4 regions of the Salinicola endophyticus genome follow, and region 3 is predicted to be linked to each of the others. Evidence: predicted binding sites of a transcription regulator. Region 3 holds the regulator's gene; each other region holds the start of a gene.
What was found. Region 3 encodes sigma-54, which starts transcription at its own class of promoters, with help from an activator protein. Its sites were predicted from a motif close to TGGCACNNNNNTTGCTNT; they were not measured.
Positions count from the first base shown of each region.

Region 1 (7,182 bases), 920 kb from region 3:
CCAGTTCGATCTCGCCGCACCCTTCAACAGTTTCGGGCGCAGTGCCGCCACCGCGCAGAACGACGGCGAGTGGCGCTTCACGACCATCAAGCCCGGCGCGGTGACGCTGGCGGACGGGCGGCGCATGGCACCGCACGTCAACCTGGCGATCTTCGCCCGCGGCATCAACATCCAGCTCCAGACCCGGCTCTACTTCGACGACGAGACGGACGCCAACGCCACCTGCCCGATCCTCAACGCGATCGAATCACCGACCCGACGCCAGACCCTGATCGCGGCCCGGGAGACGCGAGAGGGACGAACCTGCTACCGCTTCGATATCCGCCTGCAGGGCGAGGGTGAGACGGTGTTCTTCGATTTCTGAGCCGCATGGGCGGCATCCCCGCCGCCCGGTCATGTTGTGTGCTTGGCCTCCTTCGGTATCTGGGCGCGGGTGAGCGCCAGGTCACTCCCTGGCCGCGCCCGGCAGTGGGCCGAAGCGCGGCAGTTTCAGCAGCACGGCGTAGCTCGCCGCCGCCACGATGACCCCCACCAGCGGCGGCAGTACCGGGGAGAGGTAGGCCGTCGCCGAGGCGATCACGTAGGCGGCCAGCCCGGTCCAGTTGAAGGCGGGCAGGCGCACCTCGGCCAGCGCCGGGTAGCGGCCCTTATGCTGGAGCCAGAAGTCCGCCATGATCACGCCGCCGATCGGCGGGATGAAGGTGCCGAGCAGCACCAGAAACGGAATCAGCAGATCGTACATGCCCCCCACGGCCAGCACGGTACCGATGGCGGCGCCGGCCACGGTGACCACGCGGCGCTTGTCGGTACGCAGCAGGTTGCAGCCGGCCACGGCGAAGTTGTAGATGGTGTTGTCCTGGGTGGTCCAGATGTTGAGGAACAGCATCAGCACGGCCAGCGTCACGAAGCCCTGGGCCAGCATCACATCGACGATATCCGCCTGCTGATAGATCATCGCGCCCAGTGCCCCGGTCAGCACCATCAGGCCATTGCCGACGAAGAAGGCGCCGAGCGTCGCGATCACCGCGATTCTGGGAGTGCGCGCGAAACGGCTCCAGTTGGTGGCCTGGGTACCGCCGCTGATGAAGGTGCCGATCACCACGGTGATGGCGGCGGCGACGCTCATGTGCTCGCTGGGTGTCTGGCCCGTCAGGCCGGAGAGACCGCCCACGTCCACCATACCGGTGTAGAGGCTGATCAGGATGAACAGCAGCATCGCCGGCACGGCGACCCGGGACAGCAGGTCGAGCCCGCGAAAGCCGATCATCGCGGTGATGCAGAAGGCCAGGCCGAACAGCACCATCAGCGGCGTCTCGAGCGCTGCCGACAGGCCCAGCGTCTTGACCAGCACCACGGCGATGGTGGCGGTGCCCCAGGCGTACCAGCCGATCTGGGTGAAGCCGAGGAGGGCGTCGGAGAGCTTGCTGCCCACCTCGCCGAAGCAGAAGCGCCCCATCAGCACCGAGTTGAGGCCGCTCTTGCAGGCGATATAGGCCAGTGCCGCCGCGTAGGCGCCCAGCAGCAGGTTGCCGATGAGAATCACCCACAGCAGTTGGTCGAACGAGAAGGCGCTGCCGAGGGAGCCGCCCGCCCACATGGTGGCGGTGAAGAAGGTGAAGCCGAGTAGCACGGCCGAGGTGGAGAGCAGCCCCTTGCGTTCGCTGGGGGGCACTTCGCTCAGTGGGTAATCCGAGGTTTCCATGACGTTCTCCGCATGACGTTGGTCTGAACAGTGGTATTTCCCCGCTCTACCGCTACCCCGTAGCAAGGCGCGTTCCACTCTCCGCTGAATGCCAAAAGACGCCGTGCGATTGTCGGTTTTCGAGCGCTGACGTGTCGAAAAAGCGGGCTGGCTGTCGGATCGACCCGCGGTGAGGCGGCCCCGACTGGGCGTTAGAGAGGGTTCATGCCCCGTTCTGGTTCATGCCTGCGCCATTCGAGGGCAGGGCTCGCTGCGCACGGCGACACGCGGGCCACTGGTCGAGACGACGCGTTCAGCCCGGCGCCGCGCCGCGCTGACGAAAGGTGCGCGGTGTCATGCCGGTGCCGCGCTTGAAGAAGCGGGTGAAATAGGTCGGTTCGGTGAAGCCCAGCCGCTCGCCGACCTGGGCGATGCTCTGCTGGGTATAGGTGAGCTGACGCTTGGCCTCCAGTAGCAGCCGCGCGTGCAGCAGCTGCAGGGCGCTGTGGCCGGTGAGCCGTCGGCAGAGCGCGTTGAGATGGGCGTCACCGATACCCAGCTCGGCCGCCAGTTCGGGAATCGAGGGCTGTTCGGCGAAGCGGGTTTCGATCAGCTGCCGATAGCGCTCGAGATGACGCTCGCCGCGCTCCTGACCCGACCTGGGGAGGCGCTGACGCCGCCTTGCTCGGCGCCACAGATGCAGCGTCACCGCTTCGATCAGGGTCGTCAGCATCGCCTCGCGATCCTCCTGCGCGCCCCCCGGCGCACGCCGATACTCGCCGTCCATGAGTGCGATCAGCTGTGCCAGCGGTGCGGCCTCCGGCTGCGCTGCCAGCGGATAGTGGGCGGCGGTGGCGAGCACCTCGGCCTGGGGCAGGCGCGCGTGGAGGCGCGCCACCAGCGGCTGCGCCAGGGTGACGATATGCCCTTGTGTCTGGGGCGAGAAGCGAAAGCCATGAATCACGGTGGCCGGCACGCAGATCATGGCCGGCGTGTCGATGGCGGCCTCCAGGTCGCCCAGCCGTAGCTCGACCTGGCCCTCGCGCAGTAGCAGCAGGTGCATCAGGTCGGCATGGCGGTGCGCGCGGATATGCCAGGCGTAGAGCCGGCTGCGCTCGGCGATGGTCTCGCAGTGTAGCAGGTCCGGGGTGGGCCAGTGGCGGGTCTCGCCATAGAGCTGATAGGTAGGAACGGACGGGGACGTCGCCATGCGCATGGCTCTCGCGTCGTAGGGGGCTGGGATCAGACTAAAGTCAGGCGCCTATCCTTGGAAATGATCATTTTGGCTAGGAATCTTGCCTTATCCGATGGTGAGCGATGGCGAACAATGGTGGTGAAAAGTGCCATTTCAGGCTCTGACCCGCCATTGGAGGAGAGGCATCATGCGCACGCAAGTCGCGATCGTCGGCGCCGGCCCCGCCGGCCTGCTGCTGGGGCAACTGCTGCATCGCCACGGCATCGATAATGTCATCGTCGAGCGACGTTCGGCGGATTACGTCCTGGGGCGCATCCGCGCCGGGGTACTCGAACAGGGGATGGTCGATCTACTGCACGAGGCCGGGGTCGGCGCGCGGGTGGACGCCGAGGGCATTCCCCATGACGGTTTCGAGATGGCCCTGGGCGAGCGCCGGGTACGCATCGATCTGGCCGCGCTGACCGGCGGCAAGCGGGTCACCGTCTACGGTCAGACCGAGGTCACCCGCGATCTGATGGCCGCCCGGCGTGACGCCGGGCTGACCACGCTCTACGAAGCCGAGGAGGTATCGCTGCACGGCATCGAGAGCGAGTCGCCCTATCTCGAATGCCGTTACAACGGCGAGTCGATGCGCCTCGACTGCGACTATATCGCCGGCTGCGACGGTTTCCACGGCGTTTCGCGTCAATCCATCCCCTCGACGACGCTCGCCACCTTCGAGCGTGACTATCCGTTCGGCTGGCTGGGGCTGCTCGCCGATACCCCGCCGGTGCATCACGAACTGATCTATTCGCGTCACGAACGCGGCTTTGCGCTGTGCAGCATGCGCTCTGCCGAGCGCAGCCGCTACTACCTGCAGGTGCCCGCCGGCGAGCGAGTCGAGGCGTGGTCGGACGACCGCTTCTGGGACGAGCTGTCGCGCCGGATACCGCGGGAGGTGGCCGCGCAGCTGGTCACCGGGCCGTCGCTGGAGAAGAGCATCGCACCGCTGCACAGCTTCGTCGCCGAGCCGATGCAGCACGGGCGGCTGTTCCTGGCCGGGGATGCCGCGCACATCGTCCCGCCCACCGGTGCCAAGGGGCTCAATCTGGCCGCCGGCGACGTGGGCGTGCTGCATCGGCTGTTCGCTGCCATCTATCACCAGGGGCGCACCGATCTGATCCCGCGCTACTCGCCCACCTGTCTGCGCCGGGTGTGGAAGGCCGAACGCTTCTCCTGGTGGATGACGCGCCATCTGCACGACTTCGGCCAGACGCTCGACTTCGACGAGCGCGTGCGCCAGGCCGAGTTCGACTACAGCCTCGGCTCCCAGGCCGGTCTGACCACGATCGCCGAGAACTACGTCGGCCTGCCTTATGAAGTGCTGGAATGAGGCAGCGCCCAAACGCATACGCCTTCGCCAGTGGCGAAGGCGTATGCGGCAGTGGCAACACTGGGAAGGAATCGCGCCTGGCGCTCAGCCCGCGCGGGCTGCCGGGCTCTGCGGCGGGAAGGCGATGATCTCCTCGGCGCGCTCGCGCTGGGCCGGGGAGGCGCCAACCAGCAGTGAGCCGCCGACGCAGAGTACCAGGTTGAGCAGCAGCCCCCAGAGGCCGCTGAACACGCCCAGCGGGCGGTAGCCGGCGAAGGTGAAGGCAGCGGCCAGCACGGTGCCGGCGAGCATGCCCACGAATACCGCCTGGGCATTCAGACGCCGCCAGTAGAGGCCCAGGATCAGCGCCGGCGCGGTCTGGATCAGCACCTCGAACTTGAGCACGAAGATCTGATAGAGCGTGCCCGGCGGGTACCAGGCGATCAGCACCAGCACCACCACCGCGGCGACCCCTACCAGCTTGCCCACCAGGATCTTGCGGTACTCGCTGGCATCGGGGGAGAGATAGCGGCCGTAGAGATCGTGGGAGACGATCGAGGAGAAGGTCAACAGCACCGAGTCCGCGGTGGAGACGATCGCCGCGATCACCCCGCCGAACAGCAGCACCATGGCCCAGTAGAAGAAGGTGTTCTGGTTGGCCAGGGCGTTGGCGAGCATGCCCACCAGCTGCTCCGACTGCGCCGTGGTGAGATCGGGAAAGGCGCTGATGCCGATGATCCCGACCATGAACACCACGCCCGCGGTCAGAAACGGCATGTAGGCCATGCGGATGAACGAGCGCTTGAGGGTGCGCTCGCTGCGCGCGGAGAAGATGCGCTGGAAGGCGTGCGGGTAGATCGCCGCGCCGATCCCCACCAGCACCAGAAGACAGAACCAGGTGGTCAACGCCTTGCCCGTGGGGGCCCCCAGCTTCTGGGGCGCGTTGGCGGCCATGGTCTCGGCAGCGCTGGGCAGCCCGCCGATGTAGATCAGCGAGCCTATCAGCAGCGTGAACACCCCGAACAGCAGCGCCAGCCCCTGGATGGTGTCGGTATAGGCCACCGAGCGCATGCCGCCGAGCCAGCTGTAGGCGACCATGATCACGATGAAGAAGATCACCCCGATCTGATACGGAATGGTGCCGCCGGTGAGCCCCGACACCCCCTGGCCGATGGCTACGAACTGCTCCAGCAGATAGTTGCCGAGGCCATAGAGCATGAGGATGGCGGCGAGCACGCTGACCCGTTTGGAGCGGAAGCGCAGATCGATCCAGTCCACCGGCGTGAGCAGACTGAAGCGCCGGCCCAGCGAGTAGAGCCGGGGGGCGAAGAACAGATACACCATGATGATCATGATGAAGAACGGCACCGATACCAGGTACTGATAGCCCAGGCGGTAGGCCGTCGGCGGATAGCCGACCACGGTGTTGCCGCTGTACTGGGTGGCGAAGAAGGTGAAGAACAGCACCATGGCGCCGAGGCCACGCCCGCCCAGATAGTACTCGTCGAGACTCTCGCGCACGCCACGGTGGCGCAGAAAGGCGAACAGTCCCACCGCCAGCATCAGGCCGCCGTAGAGCCCCAGGACCAGAATCCCCGACCAGCCGCCGAACGCGAGGTCCATGCTCATCGCTCATCCTCCGTCTCGTCGGCCCCGGTATCCCACTGATAGAGCACGACCCAGGTGATGAACAGCGACAGCGCCAGCGACACCGCGATGATGATCAACGCCCAGTAGGGAATGCCCCAGAACAGCGGCGACCAGGACCCGGCCGGGAAGTACCAGGGCGTGACCAGGGTGAAGAGCACGCCGAAGCCGATCCAGACGGCGGGCTTTTTGACCGGTTCGGTAATTCGTTTTTTCATGTGTTCCCCCGATGGCGCGCGTGCGTCGGCGCACGACGAATTCGACCGTGGACTATAGCCAGCGCGCTCGCGCCCTGGCTATTGACGTTCGGCAAAGCGAGACTTCGCGCCGGGCGAACGCATGCGACCTTGGTGGAGGATCGCGGGGGCGATCGGGAGGCCGATAGGCGTCGGGTGAGTGTCGGATAAGCGCGCGCGATGCACAGTCGGCTGTCGACGTCGGCGCTATCCATCGATGGTGAAACGTCCGCTGAGACGGTTGTCCACCAGCTCCTTCAGGATGTCGTTGGTCATGGCCATCGCGGGTGTCACGGGTTCCCGCCGACGGCTGCATATGATCGGTGAGGTGATGTTGGCCTCGGCCAGGCGGGCGTAAGCGACTTCGCGGCGTTGCAGGCGCATGACCTGCTCCGGCACCAGGCTGAACCCCAGCTCTGAGGCGACCAGCCCCAGCGCGGTCTGGAGTTCGTTGGTCTCCTGAATCACCTGCACCTTGAGCCCGCGCAGGCGGAACAGGCTGAGGACCGCGTCGGCGTAGCTCGGACGCGGTGCGGCAGGGTAGATGATGAGGGGGTAAGCGGCGAGCTGTGCGAGTGTCGGGCGGGTGCACGCCAGCGGATGCGCCGCCGGCAGGGCGGCGACGATCGGCTCGTCGAACAGGATCTCCTGCTCGATGTCGGGGTCGTCGACCCGCAGGCGGCCGAAGCCGATGTCGATACGACCGGCCTTGAGTGCCTGCACCTGGCTCACCGTGGTCAACTCCAGCAGCAAGAGTTCGATGTCATCCGTTTGTCGCAGGCGGCGAATCAGTTGTGGCAACTGCCCGAACAGCAGGGATCCCACCATGCCGATCCCGAACACCTGGTGCCCGCGCCGCGCCATGCGCCGCGTAGCCGTCACGGTGGTATCGATCTTTTCCAGAATCTGCAGTGCGTGCTCCAGGAAGAACTTGCCTTCGTGGGTCAGCGTCAGTCCACGGGCCCGACGGGTGAACAGTGGCGCCCCGAGTTCCGTCTCCAACTGCTTGATTTGCCGAGACAAGGGCGGCTGGGCCATATGCAGTCGCTGGGCCGCACGGGTGAGGTTCAAC
Region 1 is NZ_CP159578.1:699,171-706,352, forward strand. Features, by position in the region: gene pcaG (protocatechuate 3,4-dioxygenase subunit alpha) at 1-364, shown strand, start outside; gene codB (cytosine permease) at 446-1,702, opposite strand; gene ABV408_RS03370 (helix-turn-helix domain-containing protein) at 1,995-2,891, opposite strand; gene pobA (4-hydroxybenzoate 3-monooxygenase) at 3,064-4,248, shown strand; gene ABV408_RS03380 (sodium:solute symporter family protein) at 4,333-5,856, opposite strand; gene ABV408_RS03385 (hypothetical protein) at 5,853-6,092, opposite strand; gene ABV408_RS03390 (LysR family transcriptional regulator) at 6,318-7,182, opposite strand, start outside.
Region 1: the regulator sigma-54 is predicted to act here: its motif matches at 1,762-1,779, upstream of codB (cytosine permease).

Region 2 (7,182 bases), 1.7 Mb from region 3:
TCCTCGCCACCGGCATGTCCGGCGTCCCCAACGTACCGCACTTCCCCGGGGCCGACGACTTCGCCGGCGAGCAGCACCACTCCAGCCGTCACCCCGGCCCCGATGCCTATCGCGGCAAGCGCGTGGTGGTGATCGGCGCCAACAACTCGGCCCACGACATCTGCGCCGCGCTGTGGGAGAACGACGCCGACGTCACCATGGTGCAGCGCTCCTCGACCCATATCGTCAAGTCCGACTCGCTGATGCAGCACGCCCTCGGCCCGCTCTATTCCGAGGAGGCGCTGGCCAGCGGCATCACCACCGACAAGGCGGATCTGATCTTCGCCTCGATCCCTTACCGCCTGCTGCCCGACTTCCAGCGCCCCGCCTTCGACGCCATCCGCGAGCAGGACGCCGACTTCTACCGGCGTCTCGAACGGGCAGGCTTTCTGCTCGACTTCGGCGCCGACGACTCGGGCCTGTTTCTCAAGTACCTGCGCCGGGGCTCCGGCTACTACATCGACGTCGGCGCCAGCGAACTGGTCGCCAGCGGCGAGATCAAGCTGCGCAGCGGGGTCGACGTGGCCCGTATCAACCGCCACTCGGTGAGCCTGAGCGACGGCAGCGAACTGCCCGCCGATCTGATCGTCTACGCCACCGGCTACGGCTCGATGAACGGCTGGGCGGCCAAGATCATCTCGCAGGAGGTCGCCGACAAGGTCGGCAAGTGCTGGGGAATGGGCTCGGACACCCCCAAGGACCCCGGCCCCTGGGAGGGCGAGCTGCGCAACATGTGGAAGCCGACCCAGCAGCCGGCGCTGTGGTTCCACGGCGGCAACCTGCACCAATCACGCCACTACTCGCACTATCTGGCGCTGCAGCTGAAGGCACGTCTCGAAGGCATCGAGACACCGGTCTACGGATTGCAGCCAGTCCATCACCTGGCGTGATCGCCAACCCACAGCAGCAGGAGACGATGAGATGAGTGAACAGCACATGAAGGCGGCCCGCTGGTACCAGGCGCGCGATATTCGCGTCGAGCAGATCGCGGTCCCGGCCCTTAACGACCCGCACCAGGTCAAGGTAAAGGTCGCCGCCTGTGGCATCTGTGGCAGCGACCTGCACGAGTACGCCGCCGGGCCGATCTTCATCCCGGTGGGCTCGCCACACCCGTTGAGCCATGACCAGGCGCCCATCGTCATGGGCCATGAATTCGCCGGCGAGGTGGTCGAGGTGGGCAGCGCAGTGACCCGGGTAGCGGTCGGTGACCGCGTGGCGATCGAGCCGATTCTCTCGCCCCACCGCGACGGCGCCTATCTGATGGAGCGCTATAACTTGAGCCCGCAGCTGGGTTTCCACGGGCTCTCAGGCGGCGGCGGCGGCTTCGCCGAGTACACGGTGGTCGGCGAGCACATGGTGCATCGGCTACCCGATGGGCTCTCCTTCGAGCAGGGCGCGCTGGTCGAGCCCGCCGCGGTCGGCCTGCATGCGGTGCGTCAGAGTTCGCTCAAGGCGGGCGACAGCGCGGTGGTGTTCGGCGCCGGGCCGATCGGGCTGATGGTGATCGAGTCGCTCAAGGCCGCCGGCGCGGCGTCGATTCACGCGGTCGAGGTCTCGGCCGCACGCAAGCAGCGCGCCAGCGACTTGGGCGCGGTCGTGCACGACCCCACAGAGGGCGACATCGTCGAGCGGCTGATCGCGGCCAGTGACGGCGGCTTCGACATCGCCTTCGAGGTCACCGGCCTGCCCGCGGTGCTCAACCAGGCGATCGCCAGCACCCACGCCGGCGGCGAGACGGTAATCGTCAGCATCTGGGAGTCGGAAGCAGCGATCCATCCCAACCAACTGGTGATCCAGGAGCGCACGCTCAAGGGCATCATCGCCTATCGCCATATCTACCCCGCAGTGATCGCGCTGATGCAGCAGGGCTACTACCGCGCCGAGGATCTGGTGACCGCGCGCATCGCCCTGGATGACGTGGTCAGCCAGGGGTTCGAGGCGCTACTCGCCGACAAGGCGCAGGTGAAGATCCTGGTCGACCCCAGCGCGTGAGTCGAGGCACTGACGGGCGTGGCTTTGGCGTATGGAGCGAGGCCACGCTCGCCCATCCTCAGAATTCGCCGCTGCTGCAGGTTTTCTTGCCATCATCGTAGAGACACTCCGTCCACTGGACCTTCATCGCGTCGCTCTTGGCGGAGGTCCATGCGAAGTCGACCGTCCTGTCCAGGCGGCCATCGCGGATGTCGCGCTGGGTATAGGTGCCGGAGCAGTCCGGACGTTCGAGGAATTGAATGGTACCGCCATCGCTGCTTTCGGCCCGGTAATGCTCCGTGCCGTCGGCATCCCGTGTCAGTTCGTGATCGGTGGTCTCGCCGTCCCCGGTCACCGACATCATGACCCTGTTGTAATCGCTGTCTCCGATGGTCATCCGGTATACGCTATCGTCCTTCTGGCTCCGCACGACATAGCTCAGTTGCCCATCGTCCATCGTCACGTCTTCCAGCGTCGCCCTGTCACCGAACGCCATCGACATGCTTTCGCAACCGTCTTGTACATACATGTCGTGATCGCACAGGGCAGTGGCCAACGAGAAGAAGAAACTGTTCATGGGCAGCAGGACGAACATCCCCATCATTCGCGACTCTTCAATCTGCGCCCCGAGCGCCTCCATGGAGGCGGAATCGCCAGGCTCTTCGAGCCTATCCACCTTTTTCTCCATCGCCGGGTAGGTAGGGGAATCCAGCGATACCAAGGGTGCCCCGTCGGCCGGATCGAAGTCCGGCGCAAGGCATGACTTCAACGCACGTTCACCCACCTCAGCCGACGCATTCAGGCTAGCGCCGGCAATGCCCATCAAGCCCACGGACAACAGGTGGCGTATTGTCGGTCTGCGCATGGCGTTCCACCCACTCTGATCGACGTCAAACGATCGGCAACATTTGAAATACGAAACATAATCAATACGAGTAACGCCAGGCAATGGCACTTTCGGGCCATGACCTCGGCGCGCGGCCTCGGTGAGACAGCATCAATGACAGCCTGGCCGGCACCGATCGGCCGAATGAGCGTCTCGAGCGGCATGCGACGCGCTATCGACTAAAGTTTTAGAAACGCCAGCCGAAAACATAGTTAGCAGAGAAATTATACGTAAAACAACTATAAGCCCACCTCTCCCTGCTGCTACCTCCAAAAGCTGAATATCAATAGGGAACATTTCTCATGAGGCATGTCATTCAACACCTCTCGATGAAGGCCAAATTCCTGCTTGTGCTCGCGCTCCCCATCCTGGCGATGCTCTACTTCGCCATCGAAGGAACGATCGAGCGACAGCGGGTCGCCACAGAAATGGATCGGCTCTACACCTCGGCCTCGCTGGCTCAGCAGGCCGGCAATCTGGTTCACGAGCTGCAACGTGAGCGTGGCATGACCGCCGGGTTCCTCGGCAGTCAGGGGAAAATTTTCGGCAAGCGCTTGCAAGCGCAACGCAGCGCGTCCGATCAGCGTGTCACTCGTCTGCTCGACACCCTGACCACGATCGACCGCCAGCAGCTCAGTCAAGCAGCCGACGCCAGCCTCGCCGAAGCGGAGGAGGATCTCAGTGAACTTTCGACCATGCGCCAACGCGTGGACACTTTGCAGATCCCGCTCGCTCAGGCCCTGTCTTACTACACCGGGGTCGACAATGCGCTGATCAGGCTGGCCGGCCAGCTCGGCCACCAGACTGGCAATGCCGACATCGCCAGACGCCTGACCGCCTACTATGAACTACTGAAAGCCAAGGATCTGGCAGGGATCGAGCGCGCCCTGCTGGCCAACACCTTCGCCGCCGACCGGATGACGGACGCCACCTACCGCCGCTTGCTACGCCTGTTGGGCACCGAATCCGCGGCCCTGGACAGTTTCCAGGTACTGGCCCGCCCGGCACTCGTCGAACGCTACCGCCAGGCACTGTCCGGCCCCGAGATCGATCGTCTCGACAAGCTGCGCCAACTCGCCATCGATCGCGCCAGCCAGGGCGGCTTCGGCGTCGACCCGCAGCAGTGGTTCGACTGGCAGACTGTTAAGCTCGACCGTCTGAAGCAGGTCGAGGATGCGGCAGCAGCCGGTATTCTCGAGCAGACCGATCAACTGCGGGCCGCGGCACGCGGCGACCTGTGGGTCTACATCGCCGTGGCCCTGGCCGTTCTGCTGCTCGCCCTGACGCTGGCCCTGCTCGTCGAGCGCAGCATCCTCGGGCCGCTGACGCGTAACCTGCAGGCGATCCGTGCTCGCGGCGGCGACCTGACCCAGCGCCTCGAAGCAACCGGTAGCGACGAACTGGCAGATCTCTATCGGGCCTTCAATCGCGCCACCGCAGATATGGAAGTCCTGGTCGCCGGCATTCACGGCAACGCCCGGTCCATCGGTCTGGCCAGCGGCGAAATCGCCCAGGGCAATCAGAACCTGGCCCAGCGCACCGAAGAGCAGTCGGCATCGCTGGTGGAGACCGCCTCGAGCATGGAACAGATCACCTCGACCGTGCACAACACGGCCCAGCATGCCGCCGAGGCGCGTACCCTGGCCACGCAGGTCGCCGAACAGGCCGTCCAGGCCCAGGCCATCGCGGATCAGGCGCGTGACGCCATGCAGGCCATCCATGCGGCTAACCAGACCGTTACCACCATCGTCGGCGCCATCGACGGCATCGCCTTCCAGACCAACCTGCTGGCCTTGAACGCCTCGGTCGAAGCCGCCCGCGCCGGCGAACACGGCAGGGGCTTCGCCGTGGTGGCCAGCGAAGTACGCCAGCTGGCCGGCCGCAGTGCCGACGAAGCCAAGCGGATCCGTGACCACATTGCCCACAACGTCGCCACCATCGACAGCGGCAACGAGCTGGTCTCGACGACCCACGACACCCTCGCCGAGATCGTCGCGCGCATCGAGAAGGTGTCGTCACTGGTAGCGGATATCTCGCATGCCGCCAAGGAGCAGTCCGGCGGTATCGAGCAGATCAACCAGGCCATGGCGCAGCTCGACGAGGTCACCCAACACAACGCCGCTCTGGTCGAACAAGTCGCCGCCGCCAGCCACTCGCTGAACGAGCAGGCCAGCGACATGGTGGCCAGGGCCGAGCATTTCACCGTCGGCCAAGACGGGGACGCCATACCTGCCGAGCTAGTGCCTGAGATCGCGGAAAGCCACCGACGCCAGGCGCTCGCGCAAGCCTGCTGAGTACGGGCCGGTCAGGCGACGACTGCCTGACCGGCCAGCTGCCCTCCGTCATCACCGCGAGTCTGATAACCTAGAATCATGAAAGCTTCATGGCGCCAGCGTCGATCGGACCGATGCCGGCCACCACACCGGGCACAGTGACGCGCCCAGCCCCGAGACAAGGAGCTCTACGCCATCCCCATGCCGTCCCGTTGTCACGTTATCGCCATTCGCCAACCATGAGCGACAAACGGCTGTTCCGGTCGCTCAGGGTCTACAACTACCGCCTGTGGGCCGCCGGCGCGCTGATCTCCAACACCGGCACCTGGATGCAACGCGTCGCCCAGGACTGGCTGGTGCTCACCGTGCTGACCCAGCACAACGCCAGCGCCGTGGGGATCACCATGGCGCTGCAGTTCGGCCCCCAGCTACTGCTGCTGCCGCTCACCGGCTACGCCGCCGACCGTTGCAACCGGCGCCGCCTGATCCTGCTCACTCAGGCGCTGCTCGGCCTGCTCGCGCTGGGGCTCGGTGTGGTCACCCTCACCGGCGTGGTCACACTGTGGCAGGTCTACGCCTTCGCCCTGGGGCTGGGCTGCGTCAGCGCCTTCGATGCCCCGGCACGCCAGACCTTCGTCAACGATCTGGTCGGCGAGAAGTACCTCTCCAATGCGGTGGCGCTCAACGCCACCTCGTTCAACGCCGCACGCATGGTCGGCCCCGCCGTGGCCGGTTTGCTGATCGCAGCGATCGGCACCGGCTGGGTGTTCATCGTCAACGCCATCTCGTTTGCCGTGGTGCTGGGGTCGCTCGGCCTGCTGCGCGTCAGCGAGCTCTACCCCACTCCGCGTCCGCCGCGCCAGGCCGGCGGCCTGACCGAAGGGTTTCGCTACGTGTGGCGGCGCCGGGACCTGATGGCAATCCTGCTGATGCTGTTCCTGATCGGCACCTTCGGCTTCAACTTCCCGATCTATATCTCGACCATGTCGGTCAGCGTCTTTCACGGCGATGCCGGCCAGTACGGTCTCTTGACCTCCTGCCTGGCGGTCGGCTCGGTGGTGGGCGCGCTGCTCGCCGCCCGGCGTGAGCGCCCACGGGTGCGTCTACTGTGCATCGCCACCCTGAGCTTCGGCCTCTTCTGTGGCGTGGCGGCGTTCGCCCCCAACGTCTATCTGTTCGCCGCGGCGTTGACGCTCATCGGCCTCTCCGCGCTGACCTTCATGACCGCGGCCACCGCGCTGATGCAGCTCGCCACCGAACCGATGATGCGCGGGCGCATCATGGCACTGCGGATCGCGGTGACCATGGGCGGCACGCCGGTCGGCGCCCCCATCGTCGGCGCCATTGCCGATCACGCCGGCCCGCGCTGGGCCCTCGGGGTGGGCGCCGTGTCAGGGCTCGTCGCCGCGGCGATCGGCGCACGCCTGATGCTCGAAACGCGTCGCCGTCGCCAGCGTCAGCCCACCCAAGAGATGACCTGAACCGCACTCACACCATGCCGCCGTTGACGCGCAGGATCTGGCCATGCACCCAGCGCCCCTGGGGCCCGGCGAGGAAGGCCACGACATCGGCGATCTCCTCGGGCTGGCCCAGGCGCTCGAACGGCGAGAGCGCGGCGATGTTAGCGACCTGCTCGTCGCTCTTGCCAGCGAAGAACATCTCGGTGGCCACCGGCCCCGGCGCCACGGCATTGACGCTGATCCCGCGCCCGCGCAGCTCGTTGGCGAGCACCCGCACCAGCCCTTCGACGCCGGCCTTGCTGGCGATATAGGCGCCATAGCCGGGGAAAGACTTGCCCAGCACCGACGACGAGAAGGCGATGATACGCCCGCCTTCGCTGAGGCTTTCGGCGGCCCGGGCCATCACCAGCCAGCTGCCACGCAGATTGGTCGCCAGGGTACGGTCGAGAATCGCCAGGTTGTCGCTGGTCACATGCCCCATCTCCAGCACACCCGCGCTGTGGACCACCACGTCGAGGCGGCCGAAGGCCTCCCGCGCGGTCGTGAACAGCTG
Region 2 is NZ_CP159578.1:3,283,903-3,291,084, forward strand. Features, by position in the region: gene ABV408_RS14920 (NAD(P)/FAD-dependent oxidoreductase) at 1-929, shown strand, start outside; gene ABV408_RS14925 (2,3-butanediol dehydrogenase) at 961-2,031, shown strand; gene ABV408_RS14930 (hypothetical protein) at 2,090-2,875, opposite strand; gene ABV408_RS14935 (nitrate- and nitrite sensing domain-containing protein) at 3,199-5,190, shown strand; gene ABV408_RS14940 (MFS transporter) at 5,409-6,650, shown strand; gene ABV408_RS14945 (SDR family oxidoreductase) at 6,658-7,182, opposite strand, start outside.
Region 2: the regulator sigma-54 is predicted to act here: its motif matches at 3,055-3,072, upstream of ABV408_RS14935 (nitrate- and nitrite sensing domain-containing protein).

Region 3 (7,182 bases):
CCAAGCGCTATCTGTTCGGCGCACTTGGTGCGCTGGTACTGCTGGCGGCGGCGCTGGTGTTCGGCTGGCTGCGGGCGGACACGCTGACCGATGTGATCCTCGGGGTGATCGTGGTCACCACGCTGGCCTATTTCGTGGTCATTCTGCGCTCGTCCCAGGTGTCGGCGCTGGAGCGCCGCCGGGTCCTCGCCTTCGTGCCGCTGTTCATCGCCAGCGCGGTCTACTGGGCGCTCTATGTGCAGTCCTATACTGTGATCGTGGCGTTCTTCGATCAGCGCGTGGATCGCCAGCTGGGTAGCTGGACGATCCCGGTGGGCTGGCTGACCTCGGTGCAGGCGCTCACCATCATCCTGCTCTCCGGGGTCTTTGCCTGGCTGTGGTCACGCCTGGGCCAGCGCCAGCCTTCGTCGGCAGCCAAGTTCGTGATCGCCATGCTGGTAATCGGCGCGTCGTTCTTCGGCTATCTACCCTGGCTGGGCGCGGAGGCGGCAGGCATGCCGCTGTGGGTACTGGTGCTGCTGCTACTCGGCTTCACGGTGTCCGAGCTGTGCCTGTCACCGATCGGGCTGTCGGTCACCACGCGGCTGGCACCGCGCGCGATGCAGACCCAGATGATCGCACTCTTCTACCTGTCGCTGTCTCTGGGCTTCGCCGCCGGCGGGCGTGCCGGCGAGTGGTATACCCAGCGTACCGAGGTGGCCTATTTCATGGCGCTGGGCACGGTGAGTCTGATTGCTGGCGTGCTGCTCGCGCTCTGCCTGCCGGCGATCCGCCGGGCCAGTGCCGGCACCGAGTGAGCGCTGTTATCGAGTGAGTGCTGTTATCTAGTGAGTGCTGGGATCTTGCGGCACGCCGCTGAGAGGAGGTTGGCGATCAGCTGTCGAGGCGGTCCTTGACGTAGGTGATCTCGGTCTTGCCGTGGGGCGTGGGTTGGCCGTCGGCGTCGAGATTGACGAACACCATGCGATCTATGGTCAGAATGCTCTTGCGGGTGATCTTGTTGCGGACCTGGCAGGAGAGCGTGATCGAGCTGGTGCCGAAGTGGGTGGCAGTGAGGCCCAGCTCGATGATGTCACCCTGGCGCGCACTGGAAACGAAGTTGATCTCCGAGATGAACTTGGTGACCACGTTGGCATTGTCGAGCTGAATGATGGCGTAGATCGCGGCTTCCTCGTCGATCCAGCGCAGCAGACTGCCGCCGAACAGCGAGCCGTTGGGATTGAGATCCTCGGGCTTGATCCATTTGCGAGTATGGAAGTTCATGCGGGGCTCCTGGGCGCGGCCACGGTAGGTGTCGGGTAAATTGACGCGAAGACGCTGCCGCTATCGATGCGCCCCGGTCGCGAGGCCTACTCGTCCTCGTGGAAGCGGGCCTCGAACAGCGCGGTGATCGCTTCCATCGCCGATTCCGCCTCGTCACCTTCGGTGACGATCACCAGCGGCGTGCCGCAGGGGGCGGCCAGCATCAGCAGCGACATGATATTGGCGGCGTCGGCGATACGTTCGCCGTGGTGCACCGCGACCCGGGCGGCGAACGGCTGACAGCACTGCACCAGTTTGGTCGCGGCGCGGGCGTGCAGACCACGGCGATTGGTCAGCCGCAGTTCACGCGTCGGCATCGCTACCCCGCTCCGCCGGAACGTCATCGGAGAGGGCGGTGTGCACACCGAGCTCGCGATGGCGCAGGCGGATGTCGACGTCGTCATGGCGGAAGTGGTGCGCCAGACGCTCGATCAGATAGACCGAGCGGTGATGGCCCCCGGTGCAGCCCACCGCGACGGTGAGATAGCTACGGTGACTGGCCAGATAGGCCGGCAGCCAGCGGATCAGCCAAGCGTGGATATCGCCGGCCATGGCGTGCACGTCGGGGTACTGCTCGAGAAAGGTGACGATCTCGTCGTCACGGCCGTCGAAAGCGCGCAGCGTCGGGTCCCAGAAAGGGTTGGGGAGGCAGCGCACGTCGAACACCATGTCGGCATCCAGCGGCACACCGCGCTTGAAGCCGAACGATTCGAAGGTCAGCGTGAGGCGGCCGCCGCTGTGCCGTGCCACCTGTTCGCTGATACGTGCACGCAGGTCGTGGACCGACAGGCCGCGGGTATCGATCACCAAATCGGCGACCCGCCGGATCGGTGCCAGGTAGGTCTGCTCGTTGTCGATCGCCTCGGCCAGCGTCATGTCGTTGCCGCGGGTCAGCGGGTGACGACGGCGCGTGGCCGAGTAGCGTTCGAGCAGCACCTTGGCGTCGGCGGTGAGATAGACCACCTGGGTATCGATGCCGCGTTCGCGCACGCCTTCGAGCAGAACCGGAAAGCGCTCCAGCGCCTCCGGCAGGTTGCGTGCATCGATGCTCACCGCCACGTTGGGTCGTGAGGGCGGAGCGGCTCTGAGCTCGTCGATCAGCGGCGCCAGCAGATTGGCCGGCAGGTTGTCGATGGCGTAGTAGCCGAGATCCTCGAGCGCTTGCAGCGCAATGGACTTTCCCGACCCCGAGCGGCCGCTGATGATGACGAGTCGCATGCAGTCTCTATCCGTCTTCGCTGTCCTGATGATGGCGGATGGCGTCGATCAGCGTGTCGTGGAGCGCGCGCTGCGAGCCGGCCTGACGCAGCTTCTGGCGCACGCTGCTCTGATTCATGATGCCGGCGACCTCGGCCAGCAGCGAAAGATGGGCATCGTCTGCCTCCTCCGGCACCAGCAGCACGAACACCAGGTCCACCGGCTCGCCGTCGATGGCATCGAAGTCGATGGCATCCTCGAGGCGCATGAAGCCGGCCAGCGGGGTCTTGCAGTGCGGGCTGCGCGCGTGCGGAATGGCGACCCCGTTGCCGATGCCTGTGCTGCCCAGACGCTCGCGGCCGATCAGGCGGCTGAAGACCTCCTGACTGTCCAGGCTGGGCGTATTCTGGGCGATGAAGGTGCTGAAGAATTCCAGCAGACGCTTTTTGCTGCCCCCCGTCACACCGTAGAGGGTGCGCTCGGGGGGCAGGATGGTTTCCAGAGTGATCATCGGGGAATTAGCGGGCGCCTGCGCCTTGCGCGCGGGCCTGTGCCTTCTCTTTGTGTTTGACCAGTTGGCGGTCCAGCTTGTCGGTCAGGGCATCGATCGCGGCATACATGTCGATATCGCTGGCTTCGGCATGAATATCGCCGCCCGCTGCGTGTAGCGTGCAAGCCGCTTGCTGACGCTCTTTCTCGATGCTCAACGTCACCTGAACGTTGGTGATGTTGTCGTAGTGGCGCTCCAGACGTGCGAGTTTCTCGTCGACGTAGTCCCGCAGGGCGTCGGTCAGTTCGACATGATGGCCGGTGACGTTCACTTGCATGGCGCGCTCCTGTTGCGGCTTATGTGGCACCTCTGATTGTAACCCTTTTCTCCGCGCTGCAAAGGGATCGCGGACGATTGATCGCCCTGCGCTGGCGAGAATTCTAAAAACCCATTCAAGACAATCGCTTGCGTTCACTGGAGGCGGGGATGCCCATGGCCTCGCGGTACTTGGCTACGGTGCGCCGGGCGACGCTGATATCGGCCTGCGCCAATAGCTCCACCAGCTTGCTGTCGGAGAGCGGCTTGCGCGGCGACTCCTCGCCGATCAGCTTCTTGAGGCGTGCCCGAATCGCGGTGCTGGAGACGCTGTCGCTCTCGCCGCGCTGGCCCACCTGGCTGGAGAAGAAGTACTTGAGCTCGAACACCCCGCGCGGGGTGTGGATGAACTTCTGCGTGGTCACCCGCGAGATGGTGGATTCGTGCATGTCGACGCTGGTGGCGATGTCGGCCAGGATCAGCGGTTTCATCGCCTCTTCGCCGCGCTCGAGGAAGTCGACCTGGCGCGCCATGATTTCGCGCCCCACCCGCAGCAGGGTGTCGTTACGGCTGGAGAGGCTCTTCATCAGCCAGCGTGCCTCCTGCAGGTGCTGGCGCAGGAAGGTGTTGTCGTCGCTCTTGTCGGCGCGCCGGATCAGGGCGGCGTAGTCGGGCTGGATGCGCAGCCGCGGCAGTGCCTCGGCGTTGAGCTCGATGCGCCAGCCGTCGCGGGTCAGGCGCGCCACCAGGTCGGGGATCACGTAGTCCTGCTGGCCGTGGTCGAAGACCTGGCCGGGGCGCGGGTCGAGGGTGCGGATGGTGGCGATGACGCGGTCGAGCTCGGCATCCTCGAGGCGCAGGCGGCGCTTGAGCTGGCGCCGGTCGTCGCCGGCCAGCGCCTCCAGGAACTGGCGTACCAGACGCTTGGCCTGGGGCAGCAGCGGGGTGTCTTCGGGCAGGGCGCCGAGCTGTAGCAGCAGGCATTCGCGCAGGTCGCGGGCGCCCACGCCGGTGGGATCGAACTGCTGCAGTCGCAGCAGCACACGCTCGACATCGGCGCTGGTGACGGCTTCGGATTGCTGTGCGCGCAGCCCCGCGGCGAGCTCGTCGAGGGAGCCCTCGAGATAGCCATCGGCGTTGATGGCGTCGATCAGACACTCGCCGATGAGCCGTTCGCGGGAGGAGAACTCGCCCATGGCAAGCTGCCAGGCGAGATGGTCGTGGAGCGTGGTGCCGGCGGCGTTGCGCTCCAGATCCGGCCACTCGTCGGCGCCGGCCGGAGCGGCGCTGGCGGCGATGTCCTGATAGGTGTCGCTCCACTCGCTGTCGAGGGCGAGCTCCTCGGGAATGTCGCTGGCCCAGTCCTCCTCGGGCGTCTCGCTGACCGCCTGCTCGGCATACTCTTCATCCAGCTCGAGCATGGGATTGGTCTCGAGCGCCTGCTGGATCTCCTGGCGCAGATCGAGCGTCGACAGCTGCAGCAGCTGGATCGCCTGCTGTAGCTGTGGCGTCATCGTCAGCTGGGCGCCGACGCGCAGTTGCAGTGAAGGTTTCATGGACATGGCATGGACACACATGGGGCAGCGGTGGCCGCCGGTCGATAGGATAACCCTACGTTACTGACTGCCCCGGCGGGATGCAACGCTTTGAGCGCTAACTTTATGCAAGAATTATGCCACGGTGCGTTCGGATGGGGCCTGCGGCGGCTTCGAGAGGGGCCCGGCCCGCCGCGGTGGCGCAGCGGGCTGGGAAGGGGGCAGTGCGACCTTAGAGGCGGAACTCGTGCCCCAGATAGACATCCCGCACGCGTTGGTTGTCGAGAATCGCCTCGGGGCGCCCCTCGGCGATGATCTGGCCATCGCCGACGATATAGGCGTTGTCGCAGATATCGAGCGTCTCGCGCACGTTGTGATCGGTGATCAGTACGCCGATCTCGCGATCGCGCAGCTGGCGGATGATGTTCTTGATATCGCCCACCGAGATCGGATCGACCCCGGCGAAGGGCTCGTCGAGCAGCACGAAGGCGGGCTCGGTGGCCAGTGCCCGGGCGATCTCCACCCGGCGCCGCTCGCCGCCGGAGAGCGACATGCCCAGATTGTCGCGGATATGGTCGACGTGGAAATCGCCGAGCAGCTGCTCCAGGCGGTCGCGGCGCCCGGCGCGGTCGAGATCCTTGCGCGTTTCCAGAATGGCCATGATGTTGTCGGCGACACTGAGCTTGCGGAAGATCGAGGCCTCCTGCGGCAGATAGCCGATGCCGGCGCGGGCGCGTTCGTGCATCGGCGCGCGGCTCAGATCACGATCGTCGATGTGCACGCTGCCGGCGTCGGATTTGACCAGGCCCACGATCATGTAGAAGGACGTGGTCTTGCCGGCACCATTGGGACCGAGCAGGCCGACGATGCTGCCCTGGCGCAGGGTCAGGCTGAAGTCGTGGACGACTCGACGCCCCTTGTAGCTCTTGGCCAGGTGGGCGGCCGTTAGCGTTTTCATCGCTTTCTTCCTTGCCTCGCGAAAGGGGGCGTCACTGGGTCTGCTGACGTGGCGTGAGCGTCATGCGCACGCGGCCATCACCGCTGCCGTCGCCACTGGTGCTGGAGCGGGCGTTGACTCGGCGCGAGTTGAGATAGTACTCGACGTAGGCGCCGTCGAAGGTGTCGCGTGCCTGGTGCAGCTCGGCGTTGCCGATCAGCTCGACCCGGCGCTCGGCGGCGTGATAGATGATCTTGTCGCCCCAGCCCTTGACCAGGGCTTCGTCGGGGGCAGGCTTCTGCTCCAGATAGGCGCGCTGATCACCGCCGCCGGTGGCGGTCACCAGGCTTACTTCGCCGTTCTTGCCGCGCTTGATCTCCACTCGCGCGGCCTTGAGCTGCATGCTGCCCTGCTGCATGTCGACCTTGCCGGTGTAGACCGCGGTGCCTTGGCGATCGTCGAGTTCGAGCTGGTCGGCGGCGATCTCGATCGGCGCCGAGGCGTCGCTCTCCAGCGCCAGGGCGGGCAGGCTGGAGAGTCCCAGTGCGGTCAAGACCAGCAGTTGGCCGAGTTCTCGCCTCATGATCCTTGATCCTCAGGTTGCTGTGGCAGGCGGCCCTGCACATTGTCGGTCAGACGCATGCGATTCTCGTTGATCCAGGCGTCGAAACGATCGCCACGCATGGTCTGGTTATGCTGACGCAAGACGGAAGAGGTGTCACTCCAGGCGTGCGCAGTGCGATTGTCGTAGTGGAGCGTCTGGGTCTCCAGGCTCCAGGCATTGGTCGGCTGCACCAGGCGCGCGTTGCCTTCGAGCGTGAGCAGGTTGCCATCTTCGGCCAGCTGGCCGCGGTCGCCGGTGATCTGCCACTCGCGCTGATCGTCGTCGATCAGGTAGCCGTGGGGCTTCTCGGCGCGGATCACGTCGTCGGCCGGGGTGTGCACCATGCGCGGCGTGTCGAGCCGCTGATAGGCGCGGCCCTGCTCGTCGAAGCGCGTCATCCGCGCATCTTCGAGGAAGTAGTCGGGTTCGCCGGCGGGATCGCTGGGCGCCGGCGCCGGGGTGCGCTCGTTGCGCTGGTCGAGATAGGCGAGCCCGCCGCCGAGGGCCAGCAGCAGGGCCAGCAGGCCGAGGCGGCGCCACCAGGGGGAGCGAGTTCGTGGCGTGGCTGTCACGCGGTCTCCTTTCGAATCGGGTTCGACCCGGGCATCGGGTTCGACGCGAGCGCCGGCATTGGCGCGAGCAGCGGCCATCTCAGATCACGCCGCTGCGCAGTAGGTCGTGCATGTGCAGGGCGCCGATCGGGCGTCCCGCCTCGACCACCGCGAGGGCGGTGATCATGTTGTCTTCCATGATGCGCACCGCCTCGGCGGCGAGCATGTCCGGCGCCGTCGTCTTGCCGCCG
Region 3 is NZ_CP159578.1:1,621,422-1,628,603, forward strand. Features, by position in the region: gene ABV408_RS07370 (oligopeptide:H+ symporter) at 1-797, shown strand, start outside; gene ABV408_RS07375 (hotdog domain-containing protein) at 874-1,263, opposite strand; gene ABV408_RS07380 (HPr family phosphocarrier protein) at 1,350-1,619, opposite strand; gene rapZ (RNase adapter RapZ) at 1,606-2,520, opposite strand; gene ABV408_RS07390 (PTS sugar transporter subunit IIA) at 2,528-3,007, opposite strand; gene hpf (ribosome hibernation-promoting factor, HPF/YfiA family) at 3,018-3,326, opposite strand; gene ABV408_RS07400 (RNA polymerase factor sigma-54) at 3,442-4,866, opposite strand; gene lptB (LPS export ABC transporter ATP-binding protein) at 5,072-5,797, opposite strand; gene lptA (lipopolysaccharide transport periplasmic protein LptA) at 5,829-6,359, opposite strand; gene lptC (LPS export ABC transporter periplasmic protein LptC) at 6,356-6,952, opposite strand; gene ABV408_RS07420 (KpsF/GutQ family sugar-phosphate isomerase) at 7,032-7,182, opposite strand, start outside.

Region 4 (7,182 bases), 2.1 Mb from region 3:
GCGCCACCAGCGGCCCGTGCTGCTCCAGATGCTCGTGATCGGTCCAGCGCGAGACCACGCGCATCACGTCATGGTTGGAGAGCGCCCAGCACGGCCAGGCATCGACGGCGTAATACTGGAAGTGCTCGATCACATCGCGCAGCTGCTTGGCCTCGAAGCGCGCATCGAACAGGTCGAAGGTGTAGGCCATGTGCAGGCGGTCGTTGCCGGTGGTGTACTCGACCATCCGCTCCAGCGGGCGGTCGTCGGAGATCTCGCCTACCGTGGTGGTGCCGGGGTACTCCTCCATCAGCTCACGCAGCTCGCGCAGAAAGCCCAGGTTCTCGGGCTGGCTGATGTCGAACTGGTGGCGCTGCATGGCGTAGGGGTTGGACGCCGGCACGCTGGGCGTCTTGAGTTCGCCGCTGCCCAGCGCCGGGTTGTTCTCGAGCCCCTGGCTATGGAAGTAGAAGTTGGAGGTGTCGAGGCGAAAGCCATCGACGCCCATGTCGAGCCAGAAGCGCGCGTTGTCGAGCTGCGCCCGGCGCACCGCCGGATTGTGGAAGTTGAGATCCGGCTGGCACGACAGGAAGTTGTGCAGATAGTACTGGCGCCGCCGGCTATCGAAGGTCCAGGCGCTGCCGGTGAAGAACGACAGCCAGTTGTTGGGCGGCGTGCCGTCGGGCTTGGGGTCGGCCCAGACATACCAGTCGGCCTTCTGGTTGTCGCGCGAGCTGCGGCTCTGCACGAACCAGTGGTGCTGATCGGAGGTGTGGCTGAGCACCAGGTCGATGATCACCTTGAGCCCCAGCTCGTGGGCGCGCTCGAGCAGCATCTGGAAGTCGTGGAAGGAGCCGAACATCGGATCGACGCCGCGATAGTCGGTGACGTCGTAGCCGAAGTCCTTCATCGGTGAGGGAAAGAACGGCGAGACCCAGATCGCATCGACCCCCAGCTCGGCGACGTAGTCGAGCTTCGAGGTGATCCCCGGCAGATCGCCGATCCCGTCACCGCGGGCATCCATGAAGCTGCGCGGATAGATCTGATAGATGACGCTGCCACGCCACCAGGCGGTGTTCTCGATCATGGCATCCCCTGGGTGATGGATTGACGCCCGGTCACAACACCGGGCGTCGTGTCAGACTAGCCGCTTTTATGATCGAGGTTAAATTCGGATTCAGTCATCCGCCAGCGCCGGCAACAACACCTTCAGCTTGCGCGTCAGGGTGTTGCGCCCCCAGCCCAGCAGCTCTGCGGCCTCGCCCTTACGCCCGCCGGTGTGCTTGAGCGCGGTCTCGATCAAGATACGCTCGAAGTCCGGCACCGCCTCTTCGAGCAGATGCGTGTGGCCCGCGGCCAGGGCGCGATCCGCCCACTCGCGGAAGGCCGCGCGCCAGTCACCGCTGGGCGCTTCCACGCCGTCGAGATCGCGCAGCTCCAGCGGCAGATCGTCGACCAGCACCTCGCGTCCCGATGCCATCACGGTGAGCCAGCGGCAGGTGTTCTCGAGCTGGCGCACGTTGCCCGGCCACGGCAGACGGGTGAGATGGGCGGTCGCCTCCTGAGTCAGCACCTTGGGTTCGGTCGCGAGCTCCTTGGCGGCCTCGGCGAGGAAGTGCTGGGCCAGCCGCGGGATATCTTCGCGCCGCTCGGCCAGCCGCGGCAGGTGCACGCGGATCACGTTGAGACGGTGGAACAGATCCTCGCGGAAGCGCCCGTCGGTAACCAGGGTCTCCAGATTCTGGTGGGTCGCGGCGATGATCCGCACGTCGACCTTGACCGGCGTGTGCCCGCCGACCCGATAGAACTCGCCATCGGCGAGCACGCGCAGCAGCCGGGTCTGGGTATCGGCCGGCATATCGCCGATCTCGTCGAGGAACAGGGTGCCGCCGTCGGCCTGTTCGAAGCGTCCGCGACGCTGGGCGGTGGCCCCGGTGAAGGCGCCCTTCTCGTGGCCGAACAGCTCCGACTCCATCAGGTCCTTGGGAATCGCCGCCATGTTGAGGGCGATGAACGGCTGACCGCGACGCGGGCTGTGCTGGTGCAGCGCCTGGGCGACCCGCTCCTTGCCGGTGCCCGACTCACCGTTGATCAGCACCGTGATATGCGACTGCGACAGCCGGCCGATGGCGCGGAACACCTCCTGCATCGCCGGCGCCTCGCCGATGATCTCCGCCGAGAGCCCCTCCGGCATCGCCGCCGGCGAGCGCCGCTCGCGGGCATGGGCGACCCCGCGGCGCACCAGCGCGAGAGCGTCGTCGACATCGAACGGCTTGGGCAGATACTCGAAGGCGCCGCCCTGGTAGGAAGCCACCGCGCTGTCGAGATCCGAGTGCGCGGTCATCACGATCACCGGCAGGTCCGGGTGCATCTCGCGCACCTTGGCCATCAGGTCGAGCCCGTCGATCCCCGGCATGCGGATATCGGTCAACAACACCTCCGGCGGCTGGCGCTCGATCGCCTCCAGCGCGGCATCGGCGCGCTCGAAGGATTTCACCTCCAGATCCGGCTGCGCCAGCGCCCGCTCCAGGACCCAGCGGATGGCACGATCGTCGTCGACGATCACGATACGGGCGACATCGGTCATGACACTCCTCCTGCACAAAGATGAATAGCGCTCGCAGCGACGGCGTGAACCGCGCTCGCGGCGCTAGCGGCAGAGCGCGTCCTTGCGCGCCCGCGGGGATAGCGAGAGACGCTCAAACCGGCGCCTCGAACGGAATCAGCAGACGGAACTCGGTGGCCCCGGGGCGCGACTCGCACTCGATCAACCCCTGGTGCTGATGCAGGATCGACTGCGCGATGGAGAGCCCCAGGCCGCTGCCTTCGGCGCGCCCGGAGACCATGGGGAAGAACAGCGTCTCGCGGATCGGCTCGGGAATCCCCGGGCCGTTGTCGAGAATCGCCATCTCGCACACCAGGCGATGACGCTCCGCGCCCAGGGTGAACTGGCGCCGCACCCGGGTACGCAGGAGCAGCCGCGGCTCGGGAGTGGCATGCTCGGTCATCGCCTGTACTGCATTGCGCGCGACGTTGAGCGTGGCCTGGATCAACTGCGCCTCGTCGCCGATCAGATCCGGCACGCTGGGGTCGTAGTCGCGCTCGAAGGCGAGCCTGGGGTGCTCCGCCTCCAGCAGCGCGCGCACCCGCTCCAGCACCTTGTGCACGTTGAGCGGCTCGTGGCGCACCAGGGTGTTGGGGCCGAGCATGCGGTCGACCAGATCGCGCAGGCGGTCGGCCTCCTCGACGATGATACGGGTGAACTCCGCCAGCTGCGGGTCGGGCAGGTCGCGCTCCAGCAGCTGGGCCGCGCCGCGAATGCCGCCCAGCGGATTCTTGACCTCGTGGGCCAGGCCGCGGGTCAGCACCTTGACCGTCTCCTGACGCGCGATCAGCGCCTCCTCGCGAGAGATACGCAGCAGCCGGTCGCGCGGCTCGATCTCCAGCAGCAGCTCGCGGCTGGTGATCGGCGTCGCGGTGAAGTCGACGGTGATCGTCTCGCCGCCGGGCAGCGACAGCGACGCCTCGCGCTGGGTGTAGGGGTGGAACTCGCACATCGCCTTGCTCAACACCTCGCGCACCCGCCCCGACTCGCCCTCCAGGCACTCCAGCCACTGCCCCACCACCCGCGGCCGGCTGGCTGCCAGCAGCGCCTCGGCGGCGGGGTTGAGCCAGCGCACCTGGAGCCGCTCGTCGAGCAGCACGACAGCCGTCGTCAGATGTTCCAGCAAGCGTTGATACATACGTCGTTCCATCGTGGTGATCCGCCATGTCCTGATTCAGTGCAAGAACCGCGCCACCTCCAAACCGACGGGCGTTGGCGGCCTGGAGGCCACGCCATCCTATCGCCAATGCACCAAAATGGCGCAAGAGATTCAAGGTGAGTCGGCTCAAGCAGGGAGGCCAAGGCGAGCAGGTCCAGGGCGACACACGCCACCGGGCGTCTTTCCCGTTCGCTACCCGAGCCGAGCGAGCGGATTACTTCGAGCCGTTGGCGCGGTTCGGGTTGGCGGGCAGATTCACGCTGGCGCGCTGGACATAGAGCGTGACCGGCGGCGTGGCCAGTTGCACCGCTCCCTGGGCATCGACGATCTCCGCCAGCAGCTGGTGCTCACCGCGCGCCAGGCCGCTCACCGCGAACACCTGGGTGCGCATCGGCGACTGGCGTACCTCGCCATCCACCCGCAGTTGCACCCGGTCGGAGGACGCCAGCGGCGGTTGGATCACCAGGCGCACCTGGACGTCGCCGGCACGCCCGGTGGGCAGGGTCGTGCCATCGGCGGGGCTGGCGATCTCGAAGCGCGTGTAGGCCGCTGCCGCCTCGGGTGCCGGCATCTCGCGCGGTGACACCGATGACACCACACCCGCCGAACCCTCCGCCTCCTGCGGGTCGACCACGCTGATCGGGGCCAGCTCGACCCGCTCGCCGCTGGCCGGGCGGTCGCTGTAGACCACGTTGCCCTGGGCATCGATATGCCGGTAGACCGGCGCCGCCAACGCCGCGCCGGTGGCCATCACCGCGACCGTCACACCCGCCATGACGCGCGCCAGTGCGCGCCTTCCGAACCGCTCACGCCGGCGCCACCCGCACCGGGCCTCACACTGGGTATCGCTGCGCATCCGAGTCTCCCCCACCTGCCGTTTCGGCGCTCCGTTTCCGCTCTCTATCGGCCGCAGACGAAAAAGCCCCACCGAAGTGGGGCTTGTCGTCGAGCGCGAACGCCGCCGATTACAGGCTGTCGTTCAAAGGCCGTCGTTCAAAGGCTGTAGTAGAGCTCGAACTCGACCGGATGCGTGGTCATGCGCAGACGCTCGACATCTTCACCCTTCAGCTCGATGTAGGCATCGATCATGGAGTCGGTGAAGACGCCACCTTCGGTCAGGAAGGCGCGATCCTTGTCCAGCGCTTCCAGGGCCTGATCCAGGCTGCTGGCGACGGTCGGAACCTTCTTGCCCTCTTCCGGCGGCAGGTCGTAGAGGTTCTTGTCCATGGCATCGCCAGGATGGATCTTGTTCTTGATGCCGTCGATACCGGCCATCAGCATCGCCGAGAACGCCAGGTACGGGTTGGCGGTCGGATCGGGGAAGCGCGTCTCGACCCGCTTGGCCTTCGGGTTGGAGGTGTACGGAATACGGATCGAGGCGGAACGGTTACGCGCGCTGTAGGCGAGCATGACCGGCGCTTCGAAGCCCGGCACCAGGCGCTTGTAGGAGTTGGTCGAGGCGTTGGTGAAGGCGTTCAGGGCACGCGCGTGCTTGATGATGCCGCCGATGTAGTAGAGCGCCATCTCGGACAGGCCGGCGTACTCGTCACCCGCGAACTGGTTCTGACCATCTTTCCAGAACGACTGGTGGACGTGCATCCCGGAGCCGTTGTCACCGACCAGCGGCTTGGGCATGAAGGTGGCGGTCTTGCCGTAGGCGTGCGCCACATTGTGGACCACGTACTTCAGCTCCTGAACTTCGTCGGCCTTCTTCACCAGGGTGTTGAACTTGACGCCGATCTCGTTCTGGCCGGCGTTGGCGACCTCGTGGTGATGCACTTCGACCGACTGGCCGATCGCCTGCAGCGTGTTGCACATGGCGCTGCGGATGTCGTGGAAGCTGTCGACCGGCGGCACCGGGAAGTAGCCGCCCTTGACGCGCGGACGGTGCGCCAGGTTGCCGCCTTCGATCTGACGATCGGTGGACCAGGCGCCCTCTTCCGAGGTGATCTTGTACATCGAGCCTTCGATGTCGGACTTGAAGTGGACCTCGTCGAAGATGAAGAACTCAGGCTCCGGGCCGAAGAAGGCGGTGTCGCCCAGACCGGTGCTGTTCAGATAGGCTTCGGCGCGCTTGGCGATGGAGCGCGGATCACGCTCGTAGCCCTGCATGGTGGCCGGCTCGATGATATCGCAGCGCAGGATCAGCGTGGCGTCTTCGGTGAACGGGTCGAGGAAGCCGGTGCCGTCTTCCGGACGCAGGATCATGTCCGATTCGTTGATGCCCTTCCAGCCTTCGATGGAAGAACCGTCGAACATCTGACCTTCTTCGAAGAATTCGGCGTCGACGGCGCTGGCCGGAATGGTGACGTGCTGCTCCTTGCCCTTGGTATCGGTAAAGCGCAGATCGATCCACTTGACGTCGTGTTCTTCGATAAGGGCGAGGGTTTTCTCAGACATGTTGTCCTCCACTGTGAGCCATGGCTCGATTCGTTGGCGAATGTCCAACACCGCTTTTTAGCATGTGACCCGGGCGCTTGCCCATGCGTGCAACCACTGCCCGCGGATCGATAAAGCGTGTTACGAAACAAGAGCAAGTAATGTGCCAAAATGAGGCAGACGCTGGTGGTAAAACAATAACTCCCTGTAATGCCATCTTTTTTCAGCATCACGCCGATGCACTAAAATCGTCGGAAAAGCGCCAGGGTTTCATTCTGGTGCGTCACGCGCGGACGAGTGCACCAAAAAGGCCAACCAAAAGATCAATATGCACCAAATCAGGGCGCGACTTGACCATGCAAGTTTGCGCCACGCCCCTTTTCCACGGCGAGCAGGACGGAGATACTGGGGCGGAGGGCGCCTTCGCCGCCACCGTCGCTCCCTGATCACGGAAGGCTACACATGCCCAGGCTGGATCGCCCACAGGACGTGGTACAACGCTTGCGCGGCCATTGGCGGCGCAATCTGAGTGAGCCGCTATGGGGACGCAGCGCGATTCTGGCGCTCAACCGCGTACTCGACAGCGAAGACGAAGCCCGTCTGCCGCATCGCCGCGACACCTGCCTCGGGCCGGAGAGCCTGGCACACCTCATCGCCACCCTCACCGAGAGTGCCCAGATCGTCAGTCTCGAGAGTGCCCTGCAGCTGCATCACGATCAGTTGCCGCGCATCGCACTGACCATCGATGGCGGCTGGCGTGACGTCGCCACGCGTCTCCATCCGCTGCTCGAAAAGCTGGCCTTCCCGGCCAGTGTCTTTCTTCCCGACCCGATGGTCCGCCAGCCGTGGATGCCCGATCGCACGCTGATCGCCGAAGCCCTGTGGCACGACGAGAGTGCCCGCGGCCGCGTCGCGACCCGGCTGTCCGAACTCGACCTGCCGGGCGCACCCCGCGGCGGGCAGGACGAGCGCAAGAGCCAGGCGATCGAGGATTATCTGCAGACGCAGCAGAAGGCTAAAGCGCCGCGTCTCAAGGAGATCGCGCAGACGCTGTGGCAGG
Region 4 is NZ_CP159578.1:3,832,250-3,839,431, forward strand. Features, by position in the region: gene ABV408_RS17345 (alpha-amylase family glycosyl hydrolase) at 1-1,066, opposite strand, end outside; gene ntrC (nitrogen regulation protein NR(I)) at 1,157-2,566, opposite strand; gene glnL (nitrogen regulation protein NR(II)) at 2,679-3,722, opposite strand; gene ABV408_RS17360 (DUF4124 domain-containing protein) at 3,958-4,518, opposite strand; gene glnA (glutamate--ammonia ligase) at 4,737-6,143, opposite strand; gene ABV408_RS17370 (polysaccharide deacetylase family protein) at 6,585-7,182, shown strand, end outside.
Region 4: the regulator sigma-54 is predicted to act here: its motif matches at 3,761-3,778, upstream of glnL (nitrogen regulation protein NR(II)).